DNA from 3 places in the Streptomyces sp. NPDC101194 genome. Region 1 is predicted to be linked to each of the others. Evidence: riboswitches for the same ligand, from Rfam matches in the RefSeq annotation. Region 1 holds a riboswitch; each other region holds the start of a gene.

Region 1 (7,826 bases):
CCAGGTAGGCGGCGTGGTCGGCGGCGCGCAGCGGGAGGGTCTCGCGCAGGGCGGGTTCGTCGACCTGGATAACGGAGGTCCCGGCGGCCTCCAGGTCGTTCACCTCGTCGCGGAGGGCGAGGGCGACCTGGCGGGCGGTCTCGCCGAGCGGCTGGTCGTCGCGTACGAAGGACCAGGCGAGCATGGTGACCGGACCGGTCAGCATGCCCTTGACCGGCTTCGAGGTCAGGGACTGGGCGTGCGAGGTCCAGCGAACGGTCATCGGCTCGGGGCGGGAGATGTCCCCGGCCAGCACCGGCGGCCGCACGTAGCGGGTGCCGTAGGACTGCACCCAGCCGTGCTGGGTCGCGAGGTATCCCGTCAACTGCTCGGCGAAGTACTGCACCATGTCGTTGCGTTCGGGCTCGCCGTGGACGAGGACGTCGATGCCGGTCTTCTCCTGGAAGGAGATCACCTCACCGATCTCCGCCTTGATGCGCTCCTCGTAGCCGGCGGCGTCGATCCGCCCGGCGCGGAGGTCCGCCCGGGCGACGCGCAGTTCGTCGGTCTGCGGGAAGGAGCCGATGGTGGTCGTCGGCAGGAGCGGCAGGCCAAGGTGCGCCCGCTGGGCGACGGCACGTTCGGCGTACGGCTGGGCGCGGCGCCCATCGGCATCGGTCACGGCGGCGGTGCGGGCCTGGACGGCGGGGTCGTGGGTGAGGGCGGAGCCGGCGCGGGAGGCCAGGTCGGCACGGTTGGCCGCGAGTTCGGGCGCGATGGCGTCCGTGCCCTGGGCGAGCCCGCGGGCCAGGGTGGCGATCTCCTGGGTCTTCTGGCGGGCGAAGGCGAGCCAGCGGCGGACCTGCGGGTCGATGTCCCGTTCGGCGGAGGCGTCGAGCGGCACGTGCAGGAGGGAGCTGGACGCGGCGACGTCCACCCGGTCGGCGAGGCCGAGGAGGGTGCCGAGGGTGGTCAGGGACTTCTGGTAGTCGTTGATCCAGATGTTGCGGCCGTTGACCACGCCCGCGACGAGGCGCTTGCCGGGCAGGCCGCCCACAGAGGCCAGGTCGTCGAGGTTGGCCGCGCCGCTGTCGGTGAAGTCGAGCCCGATGCCTTCCACGGGAGAGGCCGCGAGGACCTGGAGGGCCTCGCCCAGCCGGCCGAAGTACGAGGCGACGAGCAGCTTGGGCCGATCGGTCAGGGCGCCGAGCTCGCGGTAGACGCGGGCGGCGGCGTTCAGGTCGGCCGGGGTGCGGTCCTGGACCAGCGCCGGTTCGTCGAGCTGTACCCACTCCGCTCCGGCGGCCCGCAGGTCGGCGAGGACCTCCGCGTATACGGGGAGCAGCCGGTCCAGCAGGGTCAGCGGCTCGAAGTCGGCGGCGACGCCGGGAGCCGGCTTGGCCAGCAGGAGGTAGGTGATCGGGCCGACGAGGACCGGGCGGGCCGTGTGGCCCAGGGCCATGGCCTCCTCCAGCTCGGCCACCTGCTTGGACGAATCCGCGGTGAAGACGGTGTCCGGGCCGAGTTCGGGGACCAGGTAGTGGTAGTTGGTGTCGAACCACTTGGTCATCTCCAGCGGGGCGACATCCTGAGTGCCGCGCGCCATGGCGAAGTAGCCGTCCAGGGCGTCCACGTCGACGGCCGCACGGTGGCGTGCGGGGACGGCGCCGACCATGACGCTGGTGTCCAGCACGTGGTCGTAGTACGAGAAGTCGCCGGTCGGTACCTCGGTGATGCCTGCCTCGGCCAGCTGCCGCCAGTTCGAGCGGCGCAGTTCGGCGGCGGTGTCCCGGAGGGCGTCAGCGGTGACGCGACCCTTCCAGTAGCCCTCGACGGCCTTCTTCAGTTCGCGGTTCTGACCCTGGCGGGGGTAGCCGTACACGGTGGCTCGTACGACCGCGGCTGCGGGCTTCGCTGTCACGGAACTCTCCTTCGCGAGATGTGTCCAGGAACATCCCGGCGACGGGAGCGGACGCGAAGGGAACGACAGAACGCACGGACCACGCCGCGGAATCAAGGCCGCACGTGCCGCTCGCTGTGTACGCCGACCCGCCCACGAGGTCACCGGGATATCCGCGCACGGCATCGGCCGCACACGGGCAACGGGCAGGTCTTCGGACTCGCGGACACGCCTGCCGGTCTCCCGGCGGGCACCTACTGGCCGTCGCTTCCCAGGACCGTTGTCCGGTCCCAGTGCGTATGACGGCGGTCGTTCCCGCTCACCGCTGCGGGGCAGTCCCGGATTCCCACCGGGTTCCCTCTTACGACGCATCCCGCCTGGCGGACGGGGCGAACCAGCTGCACCGGCCACCCTAGGTCGTTCCACCGAGGCGCGAGTACAGCGGTCCACATGTCGGACGTCGGAAATGAGACGCGACGGGGCGAGGGCCGCGGTGCGTGCTTCGGCCCGGGGCCGGGCCTGTCGGGCAGCTCCGGCCGACGGTCCGGGCTCAGGATGCTCTGAGCGGCACCTCCCGCTGGCCGGGGCCGTCGTACGAAGCCAGGGGCCTGATGAGGGAGTTGTGGGCGAGCTGTTCGGTGATGTGGGCGGTCCATCCGGTGATGCGGCTCATCACGAAGATGGGGGTGAACGCGGGGACGTCGAACCCCATGAGGTGGTAGGCGAGGCCGGCCGGGTAGTCCAGGTTGGGGTGGATGCCCTTGCGGCTGATCATGGCGTGCCGCAGGGCGGCGTGGAGGGTGGCCAGGCGGGTGGTCTCCGGGTCGCCCGAGCGGGCGATGAGGTCCACCAGGGCCTTCTGCATGATGGGGACGCGGGAGTCGCCGTGCTTGTAGACGCGGTGCCCGAAGCCCATGATCTTGCGCTTGGCTGCGAGGGCTCCGTCCAGCCAGCTCTCCGCCTCCTCGGGGTCGCCAATCTCTTCCAGCATGTGCATCACGGCCTCGTTTGCGCCTCCGTGGAGGGGGCCCTTGAGGGCGCCGATCGCGGCCGTGACCGCGCTGTGCAGGTCGGAGAGGGTAGAGGTGACGACACGGGCGGTGAAGGTGGAGGCGTTGAAGCTGTGCTCGGCGTAGAGGATCAGGGAGATCTCGAAGCAACGGACCACCGCCGGGTCGGGGACCTCGCCGAAGCACATGTGGAAGAAGTTCTCGGTATACCCGAGGTCCGCGTCGGGCCGGATGGGCTCCAGGCCGTGGCGGCGCCGGTGGTCGGCGGCCACCACGACGGGCAGCCGGGCGAGCAGGGTCAGGGACTTGGTGAGGTTGGCGGCCGGACTGCCGTCGTCCTCCGCGGGGTCCTCGGCGCCGAGGAAGCTGACGGCGGTACGCAGCACGTCCATCGGGTGGCAGGTGTGCGGCAGCCGGGCCAGGAGTTCGGTGGTGGTGCGGTCCAGTGGGCGCAGGGCGCGTTCTCGGGCTGTGAACTCGCGCAGCTGTCCGGCGTCGGGCAGCTCACCATGCCACAGCAGGTGGGCGACCTCCTCGAAGGAGCAGCGGGCGGCGAGGTCCTGCACGGGGTAGCCGCGGTAGGTCAGGGAGTTGGTGTCGGCGACCACGGTGGAGATGGCGGTGGTGTCGGCCACCACGCCGGCGAGGCCGCGATGGATCTCCGGGGCGGTGCTGGTCACGAGGAGCCTCCGGGGGCTGAAAGGGGCAGGCGGGGCCGTTCCGGGGGCTGATGGAGTCCCCGGAACGGCCGTCGGGTCTGCGGATGTCGGGGTTCAGGCGTGGGGCGGGAGGGTGAAGTCGAAGACGGCCGCGTCGAAGGAGCCGTAGCTCTCGTAGTCGAGGACCTCGTAGAGGCGCGAGCGGGTCTGCATGCCCTCCAGCAGGCCTGCCTGGGTGCCCTCGGCGGCGATCCTGCGCAGTCCGTCCTCCACGGCGCCCATGGCGTAGCGGAAGAGGGTGACCGGGTAGAGGACGATGTCGTAGCCGAGGTCCTCCAGAGTGCCGGCTCCGAGCAGGGGGCCCTTGCCGAACTCGGTCATGTTGGCCAGGAGCGGGACGTCGACAGCCTTGCGGAAGGCCTCGAACTCGGCTTCGTTCGCGAGGGCTTCGGGGAAGATCGCGTCGGCGCCCGCGTCCACGTAAGCCCTGGCCCGCTCGGTCGCCGCGTCGAGGCCCTCGACGGCGCGGGCGTCGGTGCGGGCCATGAGGAGGAAGTCGGGGTCGCGGCGGGCATCGACGGCGGCCCGGAGCTTGCGGACCATGTCCTGTGCCGGTACGACGTTCTTGCCGTCGAGGTGGCCGCAGCGCTTGGGGTTGACCTGGTCTTCCAGATGGAGACCGGCGAGGCCGGCGTCCTCCATGAGCTGGAGGGTGCGGGCGGCGTTCATGGGCTCACCGAAGCCGGTGTCGGCGTCGATGAGCACCGGGAGGTCGGTGACCCCGGTCGTCTGGGCGGCGCGGGCGGCGATCTCGGTGGAGGTGGTCAGCCCGATGTCCGGCAAGCCAAGGTCGGCCGCGAGGACCGCGCCGGAGAGGTAGGCGGCCTCGAAACCGGCCTCCTGGATCAGCCGGGCGGAGTAGGGGTTGATCGCCCCCGGCAGGGGGAGGATGCGGCCCTCGGCGAGGCGGGCGCGCAGGGCACGGCGGCGCTCGGAGGGCGTGGCGCGGGTGTGGAGCATCAGAACAGGCCCTTCGGGAGGCCGGCGTCGTGGCGGGCGACGGCCTCGGTGTCGACGGTCGGGAAGAGTCCGGTGAGCTCGTCGGTGGAGAGTTCGGCCAGCCGCCCCGCCGTGGACAGGAACCGGTCCTGGCCGTCCGGGGTGACGATGTGCTCGGCGAGGGTGCGGAACTTGCCCTCGTACGCGGCCCGGTCGAAGGGGCGGGCGCCGGCCGGGTGGGCGTCGGCCACCGCCAGCTCGTCCTCCATCACCGAGCCGTCCTGGAAGGTGATGACGATCCGGCCGCCGAAGGCCCGGCGCAGCGGGTCCGGGTCGTGGTAGCGGCGCGTCCACCGCAGGTCCTCGACCGTGGTGATCTTCCGCCACAGCTCGACGGTGCTGGTGCGGGCGGCTCGCTCGGGGGCGTACGAGCGTTCGTGGTGCCAGGTCCCGTCCTCCAGCGCGACGGCGAGGATGTACGGGATGGAGTGGTCGAGGGTCTCCCGGCTGGCGGACGGGTCGTACTTCTGGGGGTCGTTGGCTCCCGAGCCGATCACCTGGTGGGTGTGGTGGCTGGTGTGCAGGACCACCGAGCGGACCCTCTCCAGCGGGCCGGTCTTCTCGCGCAGCCGACGGGCCAGGTCGATGACGGCTTGGGCCTGGTACTCGGCGGAGTGCTCCTTCGTGTACGTGTCGAGGATGGCCCGGCGGGGCTCGCCCGGCTCGGGCAGCAGGACCGCGTAGTCGGAGTCCGACCCGTTCAGCATCCGTGCCAGAAAGCCGTCCTCACCCTCGTAGATCGGCGAGGGTGAGCCCTCGCCGCGCATCGCCCGGTCCACCGCCTCGATCGCGACCTTCCCGGCGAAGGCGGGCGCGTACGCCTTCCAGCTGGAGATCTCCCCCTTGCGGGACTGGCGGGTGGCGGTCGTGGTGTGCACGGCCTGCTGCACGGCCTGATACACCGTCTCCGTCGGCAGTTCCAGCAGCGCTCCCAGCCCGCAGGCGGTGGCCGCGCTCAGGTGGGCGACGTGGTCGATGCGGTGCGCGTGCAGGCAGATGCCCTTCACCAGGGCCACGTGCACCTCGTACGCGGCGATGATCCCGCGCAGGAGGTCGGCTCCGGAGCGGCCGGTGTGCTGTCCGACGGCCAGGAGGGAAGGGATGTTGTCGCCCGGGTGGGAGTAGTCGGCGGCCAGGTAGGTGTCGTGGAAGTCCAGTTCGCGGACGGCGGTGCCGTTGGCCCAGGCCGCCCATTCCGGTGAGACCCGTGCGCCGCTGCCGAAGACCGACGCGCCCCGGCCGACGGGCTCTGCGTGGGCGGTGGCCTGCGTCCGGGCCACGGCGACCGGGCGGCGGGTGAGGGAGGCGACGGCCACGGCGGCGTTGTCGACGACCCGGTTCACGGCCATCGCCGCGGCCTGCGGATCCTGCGGCGCGTCCGAGGTCGCGGTCAGGGCGAGTTTCCAGGCGAGCTGCTCCTGCCGGGGCAGCCGGTCGGAGCTGGGGTGGACGCGGACGCGGTGCTCGATCACGGGACTCCTCACAAGCCGGTGTGTGAGGCCGGTGCGCCCCACGGACAAGAGACTGCCCGCCCGTCGGCCCGGGCGCGACGGAGCGAAGCTGCGGATCTCGTACAGGCCGGAGCTGCGAATCTGCGAAGGTTTGCGAATCCTGCAGATGTTAGATTCGCGAATGCCGGTCCTGGCTGTGACGGGGCCCGGAGTTCAGGAAGGGGTGCTGTCGTGCCGCAGGAACTGTCGAAGGTCTACACGCAGGGCAAACTGCGCCGGCTGCGCCGCGAGCACGGCATGAACCAGGTGGAGATGGCCCGCGCCCTGCACATCTCGGCGAGCTACGCCAACCAGCTCGAACAGGGCCAGCGTCCCCTCACGGCCGCGGTGCTGCTTCGGATCGCCGAGGTGTTCGGCGTGGATGCCGAGTTCTTCTCCGACACCGACGACGACCGTCTCGCCGTGGATCTGCGGGGTGCTCTGGCCGACGAGGCGTGCGGTACGGCCCTGCCCGACACCGCGGAGATCACCGAGGCAGCCCGGGCCCATCCGGAGATCGCGCGGGCCCTGGTGGCCCTGCACCGGCGCTACCGCGACACGGTGGAGCGCGCCGCCGCCCTGGCCCCCGGCGGCGACGGCCCGGCCCTGTCGGCCGGGGACCCGCACGACGAGGTCCGGGACTTCTTCTACGCGCACCACAACCACTTCGAACCCCTCGACACCGCGGCCGAGACCCTGGCCTCGGAGCTCGACCTGCTGCCCGGACGCATCTCGGACGCGCTGCAGGAACGCCTCGGAAAGCTCCATGGCGTCACCGTCGTCCAAGCGGCCCCGTCTCCTGCGGGAGACACCCGGCGCTTCGCGCGCCAGGAGCGCCTGTTGTTCCTGTCGCCCTGGCTCACCGAGGGACGGCGCGCCTTCCAACTCGCCACGCAGCTCGCGCTTCTGGAACACCAGTCGCTGCTGGACGCCCTCGCCGCGCAGGCGCCGGAGCTCACCTCACGCGAGGCCGTGGGGCTGGCCCGGATCGGGCTGGCGAACTACTTCGCGGGCGCGCTGCTCATGCCGTACACCGTTTTTCACGAGGCCGCCGAGCGCGTGGGATACGACATCGAGCTGCTGTCGGCCCGGTTCGGCGTCGGCTTCGAGACCGTCTGCCACCGGCTCAGCACCCTCCAGCGCGTCGGCCGGCGTGGCGTCCCGTTCTCGTTCCTGCGTGTCGACCGGGCCGGGAACATCTCCAAGCGCCAGTCCGCCACCGACTTCCACTTCTCCCGCCTCGGCGGCACCTGCCCGCTGTGGACCGTCTACGAGGCGTTCTCCGCACCCGGGCGGATCCTGCACCAGGTTGCCGAGATGCCCGACGGGAAGCGGTACTTCTGGATCGCCCGTACCGTCACGCGAGGCGGATTCGGCCACCAGGCGCCCCGGGCCGAGGTCGCCGTCGCCCTCGGCTGCGAACTGCGCCACGCCCCGCGCCTGGTCTACTCGCGCGGCACGGCCCTCGACGACCCGGCGGGCGCCACCCCCATCGGACTGGGCTGCCGGATGTGCGAGCGCCGCGACTGCGCGCAGCGCGCCCGTCCCACGGTCGGCGGCCGTCTGGCGGTCGACCCGGACCGCAGCAGCCAGGTCCCCTACCCGGTCGACGACGGCGGTCGACGGGACTGAAGGGGCTTGGGCTGCGCCAGGACACCGGTGGCGAGACCGACGGTCGACTGGACGGGTCGGCTGACGACCTCTTCCTCCTCCTCGGCGGCGGACGCCT
Region 2 (7,826 bases), on a different contig from region 1:
CCGCCCGCCTCCGGGCCGGCTCGCAGGCCGTTTCCCGCAACACCCCTCCCGAAGGGACGTCCGCATGCCGGATGCATGCGGACGTCCCGACGACGCGGCGAGGTGCCGAAGCCGTCGTCGTGCGCCCGCCGGGGGGGGCAACCCTCAGTCCTCCGGCGGGAAGACGACCTCCCCCGAGCCGGCCAGCGTGATCGTGATCGCCTCGACCGGGCATCCCTCGGCCGCCGCGAGCACCTGTTCGTTGGCGTCGGTCTCCGGGGCCGACGGACGGGACTGCCGGGCGGAATCCAGCGCGAATCCCCCCGGGGCGTGGTTCACACACATTCCGGAACCGATGCAGATCCCGCGGTCGACCTCCACGGCCCAGCGGTCGCCCATCACGCCCCCTCGTATCCGGCCGGCAGGTGAATCATCTTGTGCTCGAAGTACTCGGCGTATCCCTCGGGCCCGAACTCCCGGCCCAGACCGGAGTTCTTGTAACCGCCGAACGGACCGAGCATGTCGAGACTGAAGGTGTTGACGCTGTACGTGCCCGTTCTGACCCGGCGGGCGATGTCGATGCCGCGTTCGGTGTCGGCGGTCCAGACACTGCCGCTGAGGCCGTACTCGGAGTCGTTGGCGATCCGTACGGCCTCGTCCTCGTCACCGTACGGCAGGAGGCAGATGACGGGACCGAAGATCTCCTCGCGGGCGACGCGCATGGAGTTGTCGACGTCACCGAAGAGGGTCGGCTCCACGTACCAGCCCCGGTCCTGTGACGCCGGACGTCCGCCGCCGGTGAGGATCTTGGCGCCCTCGTCCTGGCCGATCCTGATGTAGTCGAGCGACCGCTGCTGCTGGCGCCGCGCGACGAGGGGGCCGAGTTCGGTGGCGGGGTCGAGCGGGTCGCCGACCCGCAGCGCGCTCGCGGCGGCGGCGAACGCCTCGGCCGTCTCGTCGTAGCGGGAGCGCGGGACGAGGATGCGGGTCTGGGCGACGCACGCCTGGCCGTTGATCATCCAGGCGAAGGGGACGATCCCGGCGACGGCCGTCCCCGGATCGGCGTCCGGGAGGATCACGGCGGCGGACTTGCCGCCCAGTTCCAGTGTGACCCGGGTGAGGTTGCGGGACGCGACCTCCATCACCCGCCGCCCGGCGGCCACGGACCCGGTGAACGACACCTTGTCGACGCCGGGGTGCCCCACCAGGTACTCGCTGACCTCGCGGTCGGCGGGCAGGATCGACAGCACCCCCTCCGGCAGCCCGGCCTCGGCCACGATGTCGGCCAGGATGTAGGCGTCCAGAGGGGATTCGGGCGAGACCTTGAGCACGGCGGAGCAGCCGGCCAGCAGCGCGGGCGCGAGCTTCGCGGCGGCGGTGAACTGCGGAACGTTCCACGGCACCACGGCCGCGACCACCCCGACCGGCTCCCGGCGCACCAGCAGCGGACCGAGAGCCCCGTCCCGGCGCTCCTCGTACGGGAAGGTGCGGGCGACGGTGATCGCCGCGTCCCACACCATCATCGCGGCGAGCGCCTGCACCATGACGCTCGACGTGTACGGGGTGCCGTTCTCCGAACTGATGACCCGGGCGATCTCCTCGTACCGCACCGCGAACGCGTCCTTGATCCGGGTGATCACCGCGATCCGCTCGTCCAGGGCCATCCGCGGCCAGGGCCCCTCGTCGAACGCCCGCCGGGCGGCGGCGACGGCCCGGTCCACGTCCCCCTCGCAGGCGTGCGGCACCCGGCCGATGACCTGTTCGGTGTGGGGCGACACGACCTCGATGACATCCCGGCCCAGCGGATCGACCAACTCCCCGCCGATGAACAGTTTTCCGTGTTCGACAAGCTCGGTCATGGCTGCTGCCTCCCGCGACCCGGCACGTTACCTGACTCTGTGTCAGAACTGATACCAGTTCCAGTTCCAGGAGTCCACGGCTTCGACGACGCGCGCGGCCGGACGGCCGTCGTCGCGCCACCCGGGCTTTCGCGACAGGCCCCTCGCTTCCACGGCGTGCCGCACGGGTAGGGACGAGAACGACCACGTCCCCCACGCACCCGCTCCAGACGTTCCGAATTCCACCAGCTCAGAAGGGAATCACGTGCACACCCCATCCCGCACCGAACCGAATCGCCCATCCACCCCCGGGCCAGGAACCTCCGAACACCCCCTCGTGGGCGCCTGGTTGCTGAGCACCGTCGCCATCATGGACGCCTCCGGCGACACGCTCGAACACCCCCTCGGGCAGAGTCCGACAGGGCTGATCACCTACACCGCCGACGGCCACATGTCGGTGAGCATGCTGAACCCGGACCCCGAGTCCGCCCCGGAGGGGGCGGCCGGACCGGTCGACACCGCGACCCTGTTCAGGACTTCTCCGTACCTGGGGTACGCGGGCACCTACGAGGTGACGGGCGACCGGGTCGTCCACCATCTGCACGTGGCATCCCTGCGCCCATGGGTCGGCACCACTCAGGAGCGCCGATGGCGGGTGGAGGGGGACCGATTAACCCTGCTCCCCCCGACCGAGGGAACCGGCGACGGCGCGCGCACCCCGCGACTCGTGTGGCACCGGCCGGCCACGGACGCCGCTTGATCGACGAGTGATCCGGGTCACCGGCCGGTGACCCGGATCCACCGCCCGGCGCGGGGCTCCGGCCGTACGGACCGCCCCGCGCCGACGCATGGACCGTGGCCCGCGCGGCGCAGGACGCACACGGGCCACGGGCCACGGGCAAGAACGTGGGGCGGCCCGCGCCCGGCATCCCACCGGCGCGGCCGCCCCGCGGGCCGTCGGCGGCCGTCCCGCGATCCCGGGCACTCCGAACTCCCCGGCTGCGCAGGGCAGATGGACGTACCGACAGATGGTCGACCGGGGCTACTACTGAAACAAGTTCTCGTTACAGTGGGCGCGGTGCGCCGCACACCCGTACGTCCGGTGCGCCGACCAGGCCTCGAAGAGAGATGGGGAGCCCATGACGCAGGTGACCGACCATGGCGGGGGCGTGCACAGCATCAAGGTCCCCATCCCGGACAATCCGCTCGGCCACACCCTCGTCCATGTCCTCGACACCGGTCGCGGGCCGGTCCTGATCGACACGGGCTGGGACGATCCGGAGGCGTGGGACACCCTCACCGCCGGGCTCGACGCCATCGGTACGGGCATCGGCGACATCCACGGGGTGGTCATCACCCATCACCATCCCGACCACCACGGCCTCTCCGGTCAGGTGCGCGAGGCGTCCGGGGCCTGGATCGCCATGCACGCGGCGGACGCCGCGATCGTGCGACGCACCCGTGAGGCCCGGCCCGGCACCTGGCTGTCGTACCTCCTGACGAAGCTCACCGCGGTCGGTGCGCCCGAGGAGCATCTCGCGCCGCTGCGGGCCGCGGTCGAGGGCGGTCGGATGCGCACGCTGCCGGGGCTGCGGTCCGCGCTCCCGGACCGGGAGATCGTTCCGGGTGAGCTCCTCGACCTGGCGGGCCGCCGACTGCGGGCGATCTGGACTCCGGGGCACACGCCCGGTCATGTCTGTCTGCATCTGGAGGAGGAGCATCCGGGGAATCTGCCGGGCCGGGGGCGCCTGTTCTCGGGGGATCATCTGCTGCCGGGGATCAGCCCGCACATCGGGCTGTACGAGGACCCGGACGCCGCGCAGGGCGCCGCCCCCGCCGCCGGGGGAGACCCCATCGGTGACTACCTCGGCTCGCTGGAGCACATCGGCCGGCTCGGCGTGGCGGAGGTGCTGCCCGCCCACCAGTACGCGTTCACGGACGCCGCGGGGCGCGTACGGGAACTCCTGGACCATCACGAGGAGCGGCTGACCGGACTGCTCAAGCTGCTGGCCGCACCGCTCACGCCGTGGGAGCTGGCCGAGCGGATGGAGTGGAACCGGCCGTGGGAGCAGATCTCGCACGGTTCGCGGAACATCGCCGTCTCGGAGGCCGAGGCTCACCTGCGGCGTCTGGTCAGGCTGGGGCGCGCGGAGGCGGTGGCGGGGAGCGAGCCGGTGACGTACATCGCGGTGTGAAGGGCGCGGCGGGCCGTCGGGCGGGGGGCTCGTCCGGCCTCTCCCGGGCGCTCGGGCTCCGGCACGGGCCGGGCTTCCGGCAGGCGCGGTGAACCGTCGCCCGCCGGGGGCCGCACCGGGCCGCCGGCCGTCCCGTGGGGGACGGGCCCCGGACGGCCCCGGAACCCGTCCGACCCCGCCCGGTAGAGTGTGCGGGTCGTCATCATGCCCGTTCAGGGGGAAGCCGGTGCGAATCCGGCGCTGACCACGCAGCCGTGAACCGTCGTCGCAGACGGTGAGTCGGAATGCCCTGTCCCCGGTCGTGACCGGCTCGCGACCTCCGGAACCCCGGTGGTCGGCACCGTCGAGGTATACGGAGCCGGAGCCTGGTGCCTGAGCGTGCCTGTGCCCGGTTCCCCGCAGGAGAGGCCCCGCCCGCCATGACCGTACGCCGCAGCGCGGCAACGCTCGCCGCCATCGCCACCGTGCTCTGTGCGGCCGCTGCCCCGGTCGCGGTGGCGGCGCCGTCCCCCTCCCCTTCACCGTCCGTCGCCCTGCCGTCCGGGCTGTACGGCACGAAGGACCCGACCTACGACGGTGTCTGGCGGCAGTCGCTGGCCTTCCTCGCCCAGCGGCTGGAGGGCGTCACGCCCGCCACGGAGTCGGTGGACTGGCTGATCGCCCAGCAGTGCGGCAACGGCGCCTACGCCGCGTACCGGCCCGACGTCTCCCGGCCCTGCACCGAGAAGACGGTGCTGGACACCAATGCCACCGCGGCCGCCGTCCAGGCGTTCGTCGAGGTGGGCGGGCACCGGGACACCGTGAACAACTCGGTCCGCTGGCTGAAGTCCGTACAGAACGAGGACGGCGGCTGGGGCTACACCGCCGGCGCGCCCAGCGACGCCAACTCCACCTCGCTGGTGATCGGCGCCCTCGCCCGGCAGGGCCAGCGGCTCGCGGACATCACCACACCGGGCGGCAAGACCCCCTACTCCCCGCTGCTCGCGCTCGCGATCCCGTGCGGCGGCAAGGACGGCGGCGCCTTCGCCTACCAGCCCGACAAGGCCGGCAAGCTCGCCGCCAACGCGGACGCCACCGCGGCCGCCGTGCTCGGCACGATGGGCAAGGCGCTGGCCGTCGGGAACAACGCCGCGGTCAAGGGGACCAGCTGCCACCCGGGGTCCGATCCCACGCCCGAGCAGGCCGCCCAGAACGGCGCCCACTACCTCGCGAACGCCCTCGCCACGAGCGGCCACCTCGACCTGGCCCCGATGCCCGGCGCCACCGACACCACCCCGCAGCCCGACTTCGGCAACACCGCGGACGCGGTCGTCGCCCTGTCCGCCGCGGGCCACCAGGACAAGGCCGCCAAGGCCGTGGCCTGGCTGAAGAAGAACTCCGGCCCCTGGGCCGAGCAGAACGGTCCCGCCGCCTACGCGCAGCTGGTCCTGGCCGCGCACGCGACCGGCTCCGACGCGCGCGACTTCAACGGCGTCGACCTCGTCGACCGGCTGAACGCGACCGGTCCCACGCCCGCGGCCGTCACGACGCCCGACCCGTCCGCCGACACCGGGTACGAGGCCACGGAGAAGGACCAGGTGCACAGCGGCGACGACGTGATCGGTGGCGTGTGGTGGTTCATCGGCATCGGCCTCGTCGTCGCCGCGGCCGCGGCCTTCCTGATCAGCGGTCGGCGCAAGAACCGGCAGCTGTGAGGCGGGCGGGAAGGGCCACCGCGCTGCTGGTGGCCCTGGCTGCCGTCCTGACCGTGCTCGGCGCGGGGACGGCCCAGGCGGCCGGCTACCGGTACTGGTCGTTCTGGGAGAGCTCCGGCACCGGCTGGACGTACGCCACCCAGGGCCCCTCCCTGGTCCGGCCGGACGACGGCACGGTGCAGGGCTTCCGGTTCTCGGTCAGCGAGGACTCCCAGGACTCGGCGAAGCCGCGCCGCTCCCCCGATTTCGCGAAGATCTGCGCGGACACCCCGGCCCAGGACGGCACCAAGCGGGTCGCGCTGGTCATCGACCCGGGTACGGCGGCGGACGCCCCGGCCGACGAGACGCCGCCCGCCCCGCGTACCGCGTGCGCGCGGGTCGCCCCGGACGCGAGCACCGCCGAGGCGCTCGCCTCGGTGGCCGGACCGCTGCGTTACAGCAGCGACGCGCTGCTCTGCGCCATCTCCGGCTATCCGGGCTCGGGCTGCGGCGAACAGGTCTCGGGCGACGGCCACGCGACACCTTCCGCGGCGGCGTCCCCGGGCGCCTCCGCCCCCGCCGCCGCCTCCGCCGGGTCGGGCGGCTCCGGCGGCGGGCCGTCCGCCGGGGTGCTCGTCGGCGTCGGCGCCGTTCTCCTCCTCGGCATCGCCGCAGTCGTGCAGGCCCGCCGCCGCCGCGGATGACCGCCCCGACCAGCGGCCCGGTGACCGGCGCCACCGGCACCGTCCGGCCGCACCGGCCGCTGCGCGCCCCCGGGGCGACCCGGAGCAACGCCCTGCCCGCCGGGGCCTGGTGGCTGTGGGCGCTCGGTCTCGCCACCGCCGCGTCCCGGACCACCAATCCACTGCTGCTCGGGCTGCTGGTGGGGGTCGCGGGCTATGTGGTCGCGGCGCGCCGCACGGACGCGCCGTGGGCCCGTTCGTACGGGGCGTTCATCAAGATCGGGTTGTTCGTCGTCGGTGTGCGGCTGGTCTTCTCGGTCTTCCTCGGTTCGCCGATCCCCGGGACGCATCCGGTGTTCACGCTCCCCGAGGTGCCGCTGCCCGACTGGGCGAAGGGCGTCAGGATCGGCGGCCGGGTCACCGCCGAGCAACTGGTCTTCGCGCTGTACGACGGGGCGAAGCTGGCGACCCTGCTGATCTGCCTCGGTGCGGCGAACTCGCTCGCCAACCCGGCCCGGCTGCTGAAGTCGCTGCCGGGTGCGCTGTACGAGGCGGGGGTCGCCGTCGTCGTCGCCATGACGTTCGCGCCGAACATGGTCGCCGACGTGGCGCGGCTGCGCACCGCACGGCGGCTGCGGGGCCGTCCGACCGGTGGCGTCAAGGCGGTGCTCCAGATCGGACTGCCGGTCCTGGAGGGTGCGTTGGAGCGGTCGGTGGCGGTGGCGGCCTCGATGGACGCGCGCGGATACGGGCGCACGGCCCAGGTCCCGCCCGCCGTCCGGCACACCACGAACGTCCTCACGCTCGGCGGACTGCTCGGAGTGTGCGCGGGCACGTACGGGCTGCTGGCCGCGCAGGGCGCGGTGTACGGACTGCCGCTGCTGATCGCCGGGCTGGTCGCCGCGATGGCCGGGCTGCGGCTCGGCGGGGCCCGCTCGGTCCGCACCCGCTACCGGCCCGACCGGTGGGGTGTGCGGGCCTGGCTGGTGGCGGGTTCGGGGGTCGCCGTGGCCGTGGCGATGGTCTGGGCGGGCGGTGTCGACGCGGAGGCGCTGCGGCCGGGCGTCGTACCGCTGGCCGCGCCGGTGCTTCCGCTGTGGCCCGCGGCGGCGGTGCTGATCGGGCTGTTGCCCGCCGTGGTGGCGCCCGTGCCGCCCCCGGTGGGCGCCCCGCATTCCAAGGAGAGCCAGTGATCCGGTTCGAGCATGTCTCGGTGCGCTACGAGGGCACCGAGCGCCCCACCCTGTCCGGGGTCGATCTGACCGTCCCGGAGGGCGAGTTGGTGCTGCTCGTCGGCCCGTCCGGGGTCGGCAAGTCGACGCTGCTGGGCGCCGTTTCCGGCCTGGTGCCGCACTTCACCGGCGGCACGCTGAGCGGCCGGGTCACGGTCGACGGGCGCGACACCCGTACCCACAAACCACGCGAACTCGCCGATCTGGTCGGCACGGTGGGTCAGGA
Region 3 (7,826 bases), on a different contig from region 1:
CGTGGGGCGGCCGCGAGCTGGATGGCCAGGACCAGGGCGAGCTTCTGGCCTTCGGAGAGGTCGCGGGGGTGGGTGGTGTCGGGGATGCCTGGGGCGAGCCGGTCGAGGATGGCGCGCGCCCTGTCGCCGGTGGCCCCCGACTCGGTGTCGGCCTGGTCGAGTTCCTGCTTGACCGATTCGAGGTAGAGGAGGTCGGTGGGGGTCTGAGGGACCAGGCCGACCAGCCGCCGGGCCTCGGCGGCCGAGAGCTTCTTCGGGTCCTTGGGATTCGTGCCGCCGTCGGCGGGCGTGACGGCCACTGTGCCGGCCTTGCGCGGTCCGGAGCCCTGGAGCGCCCAGAGGAGCGAGGACTTGCCGGAGCCGTTACGGCCCATGAGCGCGGTGATCTCCCCACCCCGCAGGTCGAGGTCGACCTCCCGTACGGCCGGCACGCCGTGGTAGGTCACCGTGACGCCGCGGGCGGTGAGCAGCTGCGGGAGGTCGGTCTCCGGAGCGGGTCGTACGGGCGGGGGAGTGCGGTCGGCCAGCCGGGTACGCAGGGGCACGGCGGTGCGGCGGGCGTCGCGGATGGAGAGCGGGAGCGGGGCCCAGCCGGCGGCGCGGCCCAACTCCACGATGGGCGGTGCGATCGAAGACGTACGGAAGATCTCCGCAGGCGGGCCGGACACCACGCGGCCGTCCCCGGGGAGGTGGATGACCCGGTCGGCGTACTGGACGACGCGCTCCAGGCGGTGTTCGGCGAGGAGGACGGTGACGCCGAGGTCGTGGACGAGGCGGGTGACCGCGGCCAGGACCTCTTCGGCGGCGGTGGGGTCGAGGGCGGAGGTGGGCTCGTCCAGGACGAGGATGCGGGGGTGGGCGGTGAGGACGGAGCCGATGGCCACGCGTTGCTGTTGGCCGCCGGAGAGTTCGTGCAGGGAGCGGTGGCGCAGGTCGGCGAGGCCGAGGAGGTCGAGGGTCTCCTCGACGCGCTTGCGCATCGTGGCGGGCGGGACAGCCAGTTGCTCCATGGCGTAGGCGAGTTCCTCCTCGACGGTGTCGGTGACGAAGCCGTCGAGCGGGTCCTGTCCCACCACGCCCACCACGTCGGCGAGTTCGCGGGGCGGGTGGTCGGCGGTGTCGCGGCCGTCGACGGTGACCCGGCCGTAGAGGGTGCCGCCGGTGAAGTGCGGGACGAGTCCGTTGACGGCGCCGAGGAGGGTGGACTTGCCGACGCCGGTGTGGCCGACGACCAGACAGAGCTCGCCTTCGTCCACGGTGAGGTCCATATCGCGCAGGACCGGCTCGGCCGTGTCCTCGTACTGGACGGTGACCTGGTCGAAGGTGATCACTTGGGTTCCTCGGTGCGCTGGGCGGGGACGGTGGGCCGGGCAGCCGGAGCCGGCGGTGGTGCCAGGAACCCGGCGGTCCCTGCCAGGAGGATGGCCGCGGCCGGAACCAGGGGCAGGGTCGGCCAGCTGAGCGGATAGATGGAGGGGTTGAGCTCGGCGGCGTTGAAGCCGACGTTGGCGAAGAGGAGGACGGCGGAGAGGACCCCGCAGCCGGCAACGGCCCATTCGGCGAAGTGCCAGGGGTCGGGCCGGTAGGTGGTCCGGGTGATGCGGCGGCCGCCGAGGCGGAGCCCGGCGAAGCACAGCAGCGCGCCCGCGCCCATGGCGGGGAGGCCGAGCAGCTTGGGGGCGGTGGCGTCGAGGAGTCCGTAGGCCCCGGTGCACAGGCCGCACATGCCGAGCAGCATGAGGGCGCCGGTGGCCCGGCGGGAGCGGCGGGTGGCGGTACCGGCCCGGCCGTAGCCGCGCGAGTCCATGGCCGCGGCCAGGCGCAGGGAGCGTTCCAGGGCGTCTTCGAGGACGGGGACGATGATGCCGCGCAGGGCGCGCAGGCCCGTGGAGCGGCCGGCCCGCAGCCGTTTGGCCCGGTGTACGCGTTGCACGCTCTGTACGAGTTGGGGTGCGACGCTGAGGGAGACGGTGACGGCGACGCCCAGTTCGTAGAGGGCTCCGGGCAGGACGCGCAGGGCCCGTTTGGGGTTGGCGAGGGTGTTGGCGGCGCCGATGCAGCAGAGCATGCAGGCCAGGCGCAGCCCGTCCGTCGCTGCGGAGAGCAGCGCCTCCAGGGAGACGGGGCCGCCGAGTTGGATACCGGCGTACCAGTCGGGCGTGGGGATGTGAGGGAGGGAGAACAGGAAGTGGTCGCGGGGGGTGATGCCGGTGGCGAAGACCGCGCGGAACAGAACGCGGATGGTGACCACGGTGAGGGCCAGGTACAGGTAGTACTTGAAGCCGCGGGCCCAGGGGGCCTCGGTGCGGCGCATGGTGATGACGTAGCCGAGGACCGCAAGGACGAGGAAGAGCAGCAGCGGGTTGTTGGTGCGGCTGACGGCGGTGGCCAGGGCCAGAGCCCAGATCCACCAGGCGACCGGATGCAGGGTGCGGGGCAGACGGCGGCCGCCCGCGTCCGGCGCCGGGCCGGACGCGGGCGGCTTCACCGGTGCCGCGGGGAGGGCAGGTGCCACGCGGCTACTCCGTACGGCGGCGGCGCTTGGCGGCGAACACGGCGGCGGCGCCGATCAGCAGCACCAGCGCTCCGGTGGCGACGGCGGGCAGGTACGAGCCCACGTCGTGCTTCGCGTCCGCGGCGGGGGCCGCCTCGACGACCTGGGGGCTGGGGGCCGGCGCCGCTGCCGCGGGGGCACTGGCCGACGGGGTCGGGGTGATGCTCTCGGAGGGGCTCGCCGAGGGAGAGGGGCTCTCCGGGGCCGTGGCGCTCGGCGGCGGTGTCGTCGCCGGAGCGGCCGGGGGCGGGTTCTCGGGCTTGGGCCCGGTGTTGACGTTCGGAGGGAGCGGCTTGGCGGTGCGGGTGTCCTGGGGTGTGGGTCCGCCGGTGGGCTTGGTGTTCTTGGCGCGCAGCTGGTCGGGGGTGACGGTGGGCCTGCCCTCGGTGCCCTCGATGTTCGTTCCACCGAAGATCCACAGGTCGACGCTGCCGGGCTTGGGCTTGTAGAGCATGGCGCCGAGCTGGCTGTACTGCCAGGTGTTCTGCCCGGGGTCGGCGTGCCAGTACGACCAGTAGGCGGAGGCGGGCGGGGTCAGGACGCAGTCGTCCTGCTGCGGCGTCGGGAACTGCTTGCCGCCCTGGTGGCCGCTGTAGCCGATCCGGCAGATGAAGGCGGGGCCGTCGTGGCCCGTACCCGTAGTGGCCCAGCCGCCCTGGTTGAGGAGCTCGTAGCCGGTGGTCGGGGTGGTACCACAGGAGCGGTAGACGGGACCGCCCCAGTGGCTGAAGTCCACCGCGAGCACGACCCCCGAGGAGGTGGTGCACTGGCCCATCGGCTGCGGCGCGGCCCCGGCCGGGGCCGCGGTGGCGGCGAGCGCCGCCGCCGCCAGCCCCATCGCGGCGGCCGTTCGCGCCAGCGCCCGCATAAAGCGGTTGTGGCTCATGCCTCGCTCCCCGGCGTCACGCGGCGGCGCTTCGCGGCGCGGGTGAGGCTCCAGCCGCCGAGGGTCAGGACCAGAGCCGCGGCGGCGAGGGCGCCGACCTGGGCTCCGGTGGAGGCGAGCGGACCACCGGCCGACCCGGAGCGAGAGCCGCCCGCAGAGCCGGTGCCGCCGCCGTTCTCGCCCGGCGTCACGATGACGGGCGAGCCGTTGCCGCCGGACGTGCCGCCCGAGGTGCCTCCGGACGTGCTGGGGATCGGCTCAGGGGTGGTGCCGGTCAGGTCGCGGGTCAGGACGCCGAAGGAGATGCCGGTGGTGCCGCCGACGGCCTGGGCGGAGGCGCGCAGGTCGGAGCCGGTCTGGCCGCCCTTGGCGACGTTGAAGCCGCCGTCCTCCTTCTGCTGGGTCGCGAGCCAGGCCAGTGCCTTGTCGACCGCCGCCTGGGAGTCTGCGTCGGGGAGGAGGTCCACGGTCATGGCGGCCATGGCGGTGGAGTCCACTTCGGGGCCGCTGGGCTCGCCGATGAGGCTGACCCAGGCGCCCGAGGGGGTCTGCAGGCTCTTGAGGTAGGCGGCAGGCTCGGCCGCGGCGGTCTTCTCGCCGGCGCGGAGCTGGGCCATGACGCCGAGGGACTGCTTGAAGACGGAGGTGGCGTAGGCGTAGTTGCCCTTGGCCGCGCATTCCTGCAGGGTCGAGGTCTTCGCCTGGCAGGTGATCTCGGAGAGGGCGGCGATCAAGTCCTGGCCGCCGAAGTTCCGGGGGTCGCGGCCCACGGCCTCGGCGAGCACGGCCGCCTTGCCGATGGAGCCGCCGTTCGCGTACTTCGTGCCGACGAGGGTCCACTCGTGGATCCCGCGCTTCTGCCCGTCCTTGCCGCCCTTGTCCATGAAGTCGACGATGCGGCGCAGGGCGGCGTTGCCCTCGCCGGTGGCGGCGAGGGCGTACGCGCCGTCGATGGTCAGGCCGTAGTCGGCGAAGCCGGTGCCGGGCTGGCTCTCGTAGAACCGCCCCTGGACCAGCCGGGACGGGGCCGTCAGGTACGCGACACCCTTCTTCGCGTCGGGCCCCTCACCGGCCGGCGGTGTGGTCGGGGGGTCGGTCGGGGTCGGCGGTTCGACCGGCTTGGCGGTCAGGGCGGCGAGATCGCCGCCGGCGCCCGCGAGCGCGGCCGTCGCCGTGGGGTACAGGCGGGAATCCGTGTCGTCCTCGGCGAAGCCGAACCCGCCTGACGGGAGCTGGCGCTGGGAGAGCCAGGAGACTCCCGCGTCCGCGAACGCCTCGTCACCGAGGGCGCGCAGCGCCTGGGCGGCCCAGGCGGTGGCTGCCGGGTTGCCGGTCGTCTCGTAGTAGACGGCGGGCCAGGCGCCGGTCGCCAGCTGGGACCTCTTGAGGTAGCCACGGGCCTTCTGGAGCACCGCCTCGTGGCCTCCGGCCCGTTCAAGGGCCAGGGCGATCAGGCCGGTGGCGCCCGCCTCGCTCTCACATCCCGGGCTGCCGGGCCGGATGAGGACACTGGTGAACCCGCCGTCCTCGCACTGGAGGACGGTCAGCCGGGCCACGGAACCTGCCGGGGGCGTCATACCGGCGTTGACGAGGGCGATGACGGCCATGGCCTGGGCGTCGGCCTGGCCGGTAGTACGGAAGTCGCCCTTGGTGAAGCAGCCCTTGATCGTCTCGCCGTCGCCGATGTCGCGGGGGCAGGCATACTTCACGAGGTCGCCGAGCAGGTCGTGCCCGCCGAACGCGCGGGGATCCTTGCCGGTGGCCTCGGCGACGAGGGCGAGGCGGGCCGCGGCGGTGGCGTCGGGGATCCCGTCCTTGCCGGCCGGGTAGGCGTACGCGTCGGTCTGCACGGGCGTGGCGAGGAAGTCGGCGATCTTCTTCGCCACCGGGCTCTTGCGGTCGGCCGCCGCGAGGGCGAACACCGCTTCTGTGGTGAGGAAGTGGTTCGGGGTGGTGGAGCCCTCGTCGACGACGCGCTCGCCGTCCGTCAGCGTGCCGGTGACCCAGCGGGTGGTCGCGGGCACGTCGACCCGACCGGCCGGAACCTTGGGCGGAGACGTCGGAACGGTGGGGTCGGGGGTGGTGAAACCGCGAACGTCGTCCGGAGTGAAGGACGGCTTGCCCTTCGTGCCGGCGATGTCGGTGCCGCCGTAGACCCAGGCCTCCACGTCGCCGGGCTTCGGGTGCCGGGCCATGGCCCCCTGCTGGCTGTAGGACCACTTCCGCTGCCCGGGCGAGGCGGTCCAGTACGACCAGTAGGCCGTCGCCTGCGGCGTGAGGACGCAGCTCTCCTTGTCGGGCGTGGGGTACTGCGTACCGGTGCCCTTGCCGATGCGGCAGATGAAGGCGGGGCCGTCGTGGACGGTGCCCTCCATGGTGAACCCGGCTGTCTGCAGCAGTTCGTAGCCAGTGGTGGGGGTGGTGTCGCAGCCCTTCTCCACCTTGCCGCCGAAGGGGCCGAAGTCCACGGCGACGAGGGCGCCGCTGGTGGCTGTGCACTGCTCGATCGGATCGGCCGATGCGGGCGCCGTCCCGCCCGCGAAGGTCACGCCCGCGGCGAAGGTCAGCAGCGCCGCAGATGTGAGCGACAACAGTCCCTTGTGCCCCATGCGTTGCTTTGATTGCTGTGCGGTCCCCACCACGGCCCCTCGTGTCGGCCGGGCGGACCAGCGCGTGGCAAAAGAGCTCCCGCAGCGGGAAGGGCCGCGGGGAAGCCGTTTCGAACCACGCCGTAGTCCGCGACGGCGTTTCTCGCTGCAAAAACCTGGCCCCAGGCATTCCGACTCGCCCGGGACGGTGCCGGGCCTACGGTTGCGGGTCAGCGCCGGATTCCGACCGGCTTCCCCTGGAGCTGAGTGCTTATCAGTCGGAGTGGACCACGCGGAGAAAGACACCGTCAAGGTGGTCTGTGTCTCAGATGACAGGCTCAGGTCCCGCTCGATCGAGACCGCTCTCGACAGCTGGCGGACCCTTGAACACTCGGGTAGCGTCCTGGGCTGCCACATGGGGGAACCTGGTGCGAATCCGGGGCTGACGCGCAGCGGTGTGGGACGGCAGGGGGCCGTCACCGAGCCCGAATGCCCATCTGGTGATGCAAATCCCAAGCCGTACCACGCGTTCGGACGGCCGCCACTGTGCTCCGGGCCGCCCGCCCGCACGAGCCTCGGTCAGGTCGGCGTCCCTCATTCCAGGAGCAGGCCATGTCCCGTCCCCGCACCTCCCGCCGCCTCACGCTCGCGGTGCCCGCCGCGCTCGGAGCCCTCGCCCTCACCGCGCTGCCGGCCTTCGCGACCTCGTCGCCCGCGCAGATCGCCACGTCCAAGACCAATGGTGTGACCTATCTCAAGTCCCTTCAGGCCGCGGACGGTTCGTACGCGGGCAGCGGACTGTCCAACGAGTGGGCGTTCACCACCTTCGCGGCCGCCGGAACCGCCGTGGTGGACGTCTACCCCGGCGGCGACACCACGAAGAACGCGCGCGCCGTCTACCGCAACCTGCTCTCGACGGCGGGCTGGCCGCAGGCCTCCCCGGTGGCCACCGACTACGAGCGCGGCACCCTCAACGCCTACGCCGCCGGTATCGACCCGGCCCGCGTCTCCGCCTCGCGCAACCTCATCGCGCACGTCTACTCCTACTGGCAGACGGCCGAGGCGGGCTACTTCGGCCCGTCCGGAAACTTCAACGGCACCGTCTTCGCCGCCCTCGCGCTGGGCGGCGCCAAGACCCAGGGCGGCACGAACCGCGTTCCGCAGGCGCTGACCGACTCCATGGTCACCCGCATCCGCGCCAACCAGCACGTCGACGGAGGCTGGACCTACCAGAAGGGCGAGGGCAACCCCACCGTTCTGAATTCCACGAGCGACGTCGACATGACCGGCGCCGCCATGGCCGCGCTCTGCGTCTCCGGCGTCTCGAACACCGACGCCGACGTCGTCCAGGCGAAGAACTTCCTCAAGAGCACCCTCGTCTCCCCCAGCGGCGCGTTCAACTCCCTCTACGGGGTCAACACCAGTTCCAACGGCTGGGGCGTCGCGGGCCTCAACGCCTGTGGTTTCAACCCCCAGACCGGCGACTTCCTCACCGGCAGCGGCAAGACGCCGATCGACTTCCTGATAGCCAACCAGTACAACCCGGCGGGGGGCTTCAAGTACAAGCCCTCCGACACCGCGCCGACCGCCTACGCCTCCATCGACGCCCTGCGCGCCGTCGCAGGCGGCGGATTCACCGCTGCCCCGCCCGTCCCGGTCACCCCCGGAGCCCCGCAGTGGGTGGCCCAGTCCACCTTCACCGCCGGGACGGCCACGAAGCTCGCGCTGACCGTCGACGACGGCGCGGGCAACCTCAAGGTCTGCTCGGTGTCCTTCACGCCGACCGGGACGACCACCA

What was found. A riboswitch is a leader RNA that binds a small molecule or an ion and turns the genes downstream of it on or off. The one in region 1 is predicted to bind cobalamin.
Region 2: linked by a shared signal. The riboswitch ahead of ACIRP2_RS03555 (prenyltransferase/squalene oxidase repeat-containing protein) and the one ahead of metE (5-methyltetrahydropteroyltriglutamate--homocysteine S-methyltransferase) in region 1 are both predicted to bind cobalamin.
Region 3: linked by a shared signal. The riboswitch ahead of ACIRP2_RS34295 (prenyltransferase/squalene oxidase repeat-containing protein) and the one ahead of metE (5-methyltetrahydropteroyltriglutamate--homocysteine S-methyltransferase) in region 1 are both predicted to bind cobalamin.

The regions. Positions count from the first base shown of each region.
Region 1 covers NZ_JBIWOS010000008.1:14,504-22,329, reverse strand. Annotated here, with positions in the region: gene metE (5-methyltetrahydropteroyltriglutamate--homocysteine S-methyltransferase) at 1-1,900, opposite strand, end outside; cobalamin riboswitch at 2,067-2,293, opposite strand; gene ACIRP2_RS26800 (bifunctional 2-methylcitrate synthase/citrate synthase) at 2,430-3,569, opposite strand; gene prpB (methylisocitrate lyase) at 3,663-4,568, opposite strand; gene ACIRP2_RS26790 (MmgE/PrpD family protein) at 4,568-6,079, opposite strand; gene ACIRP2_RS26785 (short-chain fatty acyl-CoA regulator family protein) at 6,290-7,729, shown strand.
Region 2 covers NZ_JBIWOS010000001.1:804,856-812,681, reverse strand. Annotated here, with positions in the region: gene ACIRP2_RS03575 (ferredoxin) at 145-378, opposite strand; gene ACIRP2_RS03570 (aldehyde dehydrogenase) at 378-1,838, opposite strand; gene ACIRP2_RS03565 (lipocalin-like domain-containing protein) at 2,155-2,577, shown strand; gene ACIRP2_RS03560 (MBL fold metallo-hydrolase) at 2,957-4,012, shown strand; cobalamin riboswitch at 4,189-4,324, shown strand; gene ACIRP2_RS03555 (prenyltransferase/squalene oxidase repeat-containing protein) at 4,432-5,706, shown strand; gene ACIRP2_RS03550 (SCO2322 family protein) at 5,703-6,389, shown strand; gene ACIRP2_RS03545 (energy-coupling factor transporter transmembrane protein EcfT) at 6,386-7,561, shown strand; gene ACIRP2_RS03540 (ATP-binding cassette domain-containing protein) at 7,558-7,826, shown strand, end outside.
Region 3 covers NZ_JBIWOS010000013.1:387-8,212, reverse strand. Annotated here, with positions in the region: gene ACIRP2_RS34310 (ABC transporter ATP-binding protein) at 1-1,331, opposite strand, end outside; gene ACIRP2_RS34305 (energy-coupling factor transporter transmembrane component T) at 1,328-2,515, opposite strand; gene ACIRP2_RS34300 (hypothetical protein) at 2,520-3,440, opposite strand; gene ACIRP2_RS34295 (prenyltransferase/squalene oxidase repeat-containing protein) at 3,437-6,049, opposite strand; cobalamin riboswitch at 6,192-6,332, opposite strand; cobalamin riboswitch at 6,405-6,544, shown strand; gene ACIRP2_RS34290 (hypothetical protein) at 6,641-7,826, shown strand, end outside.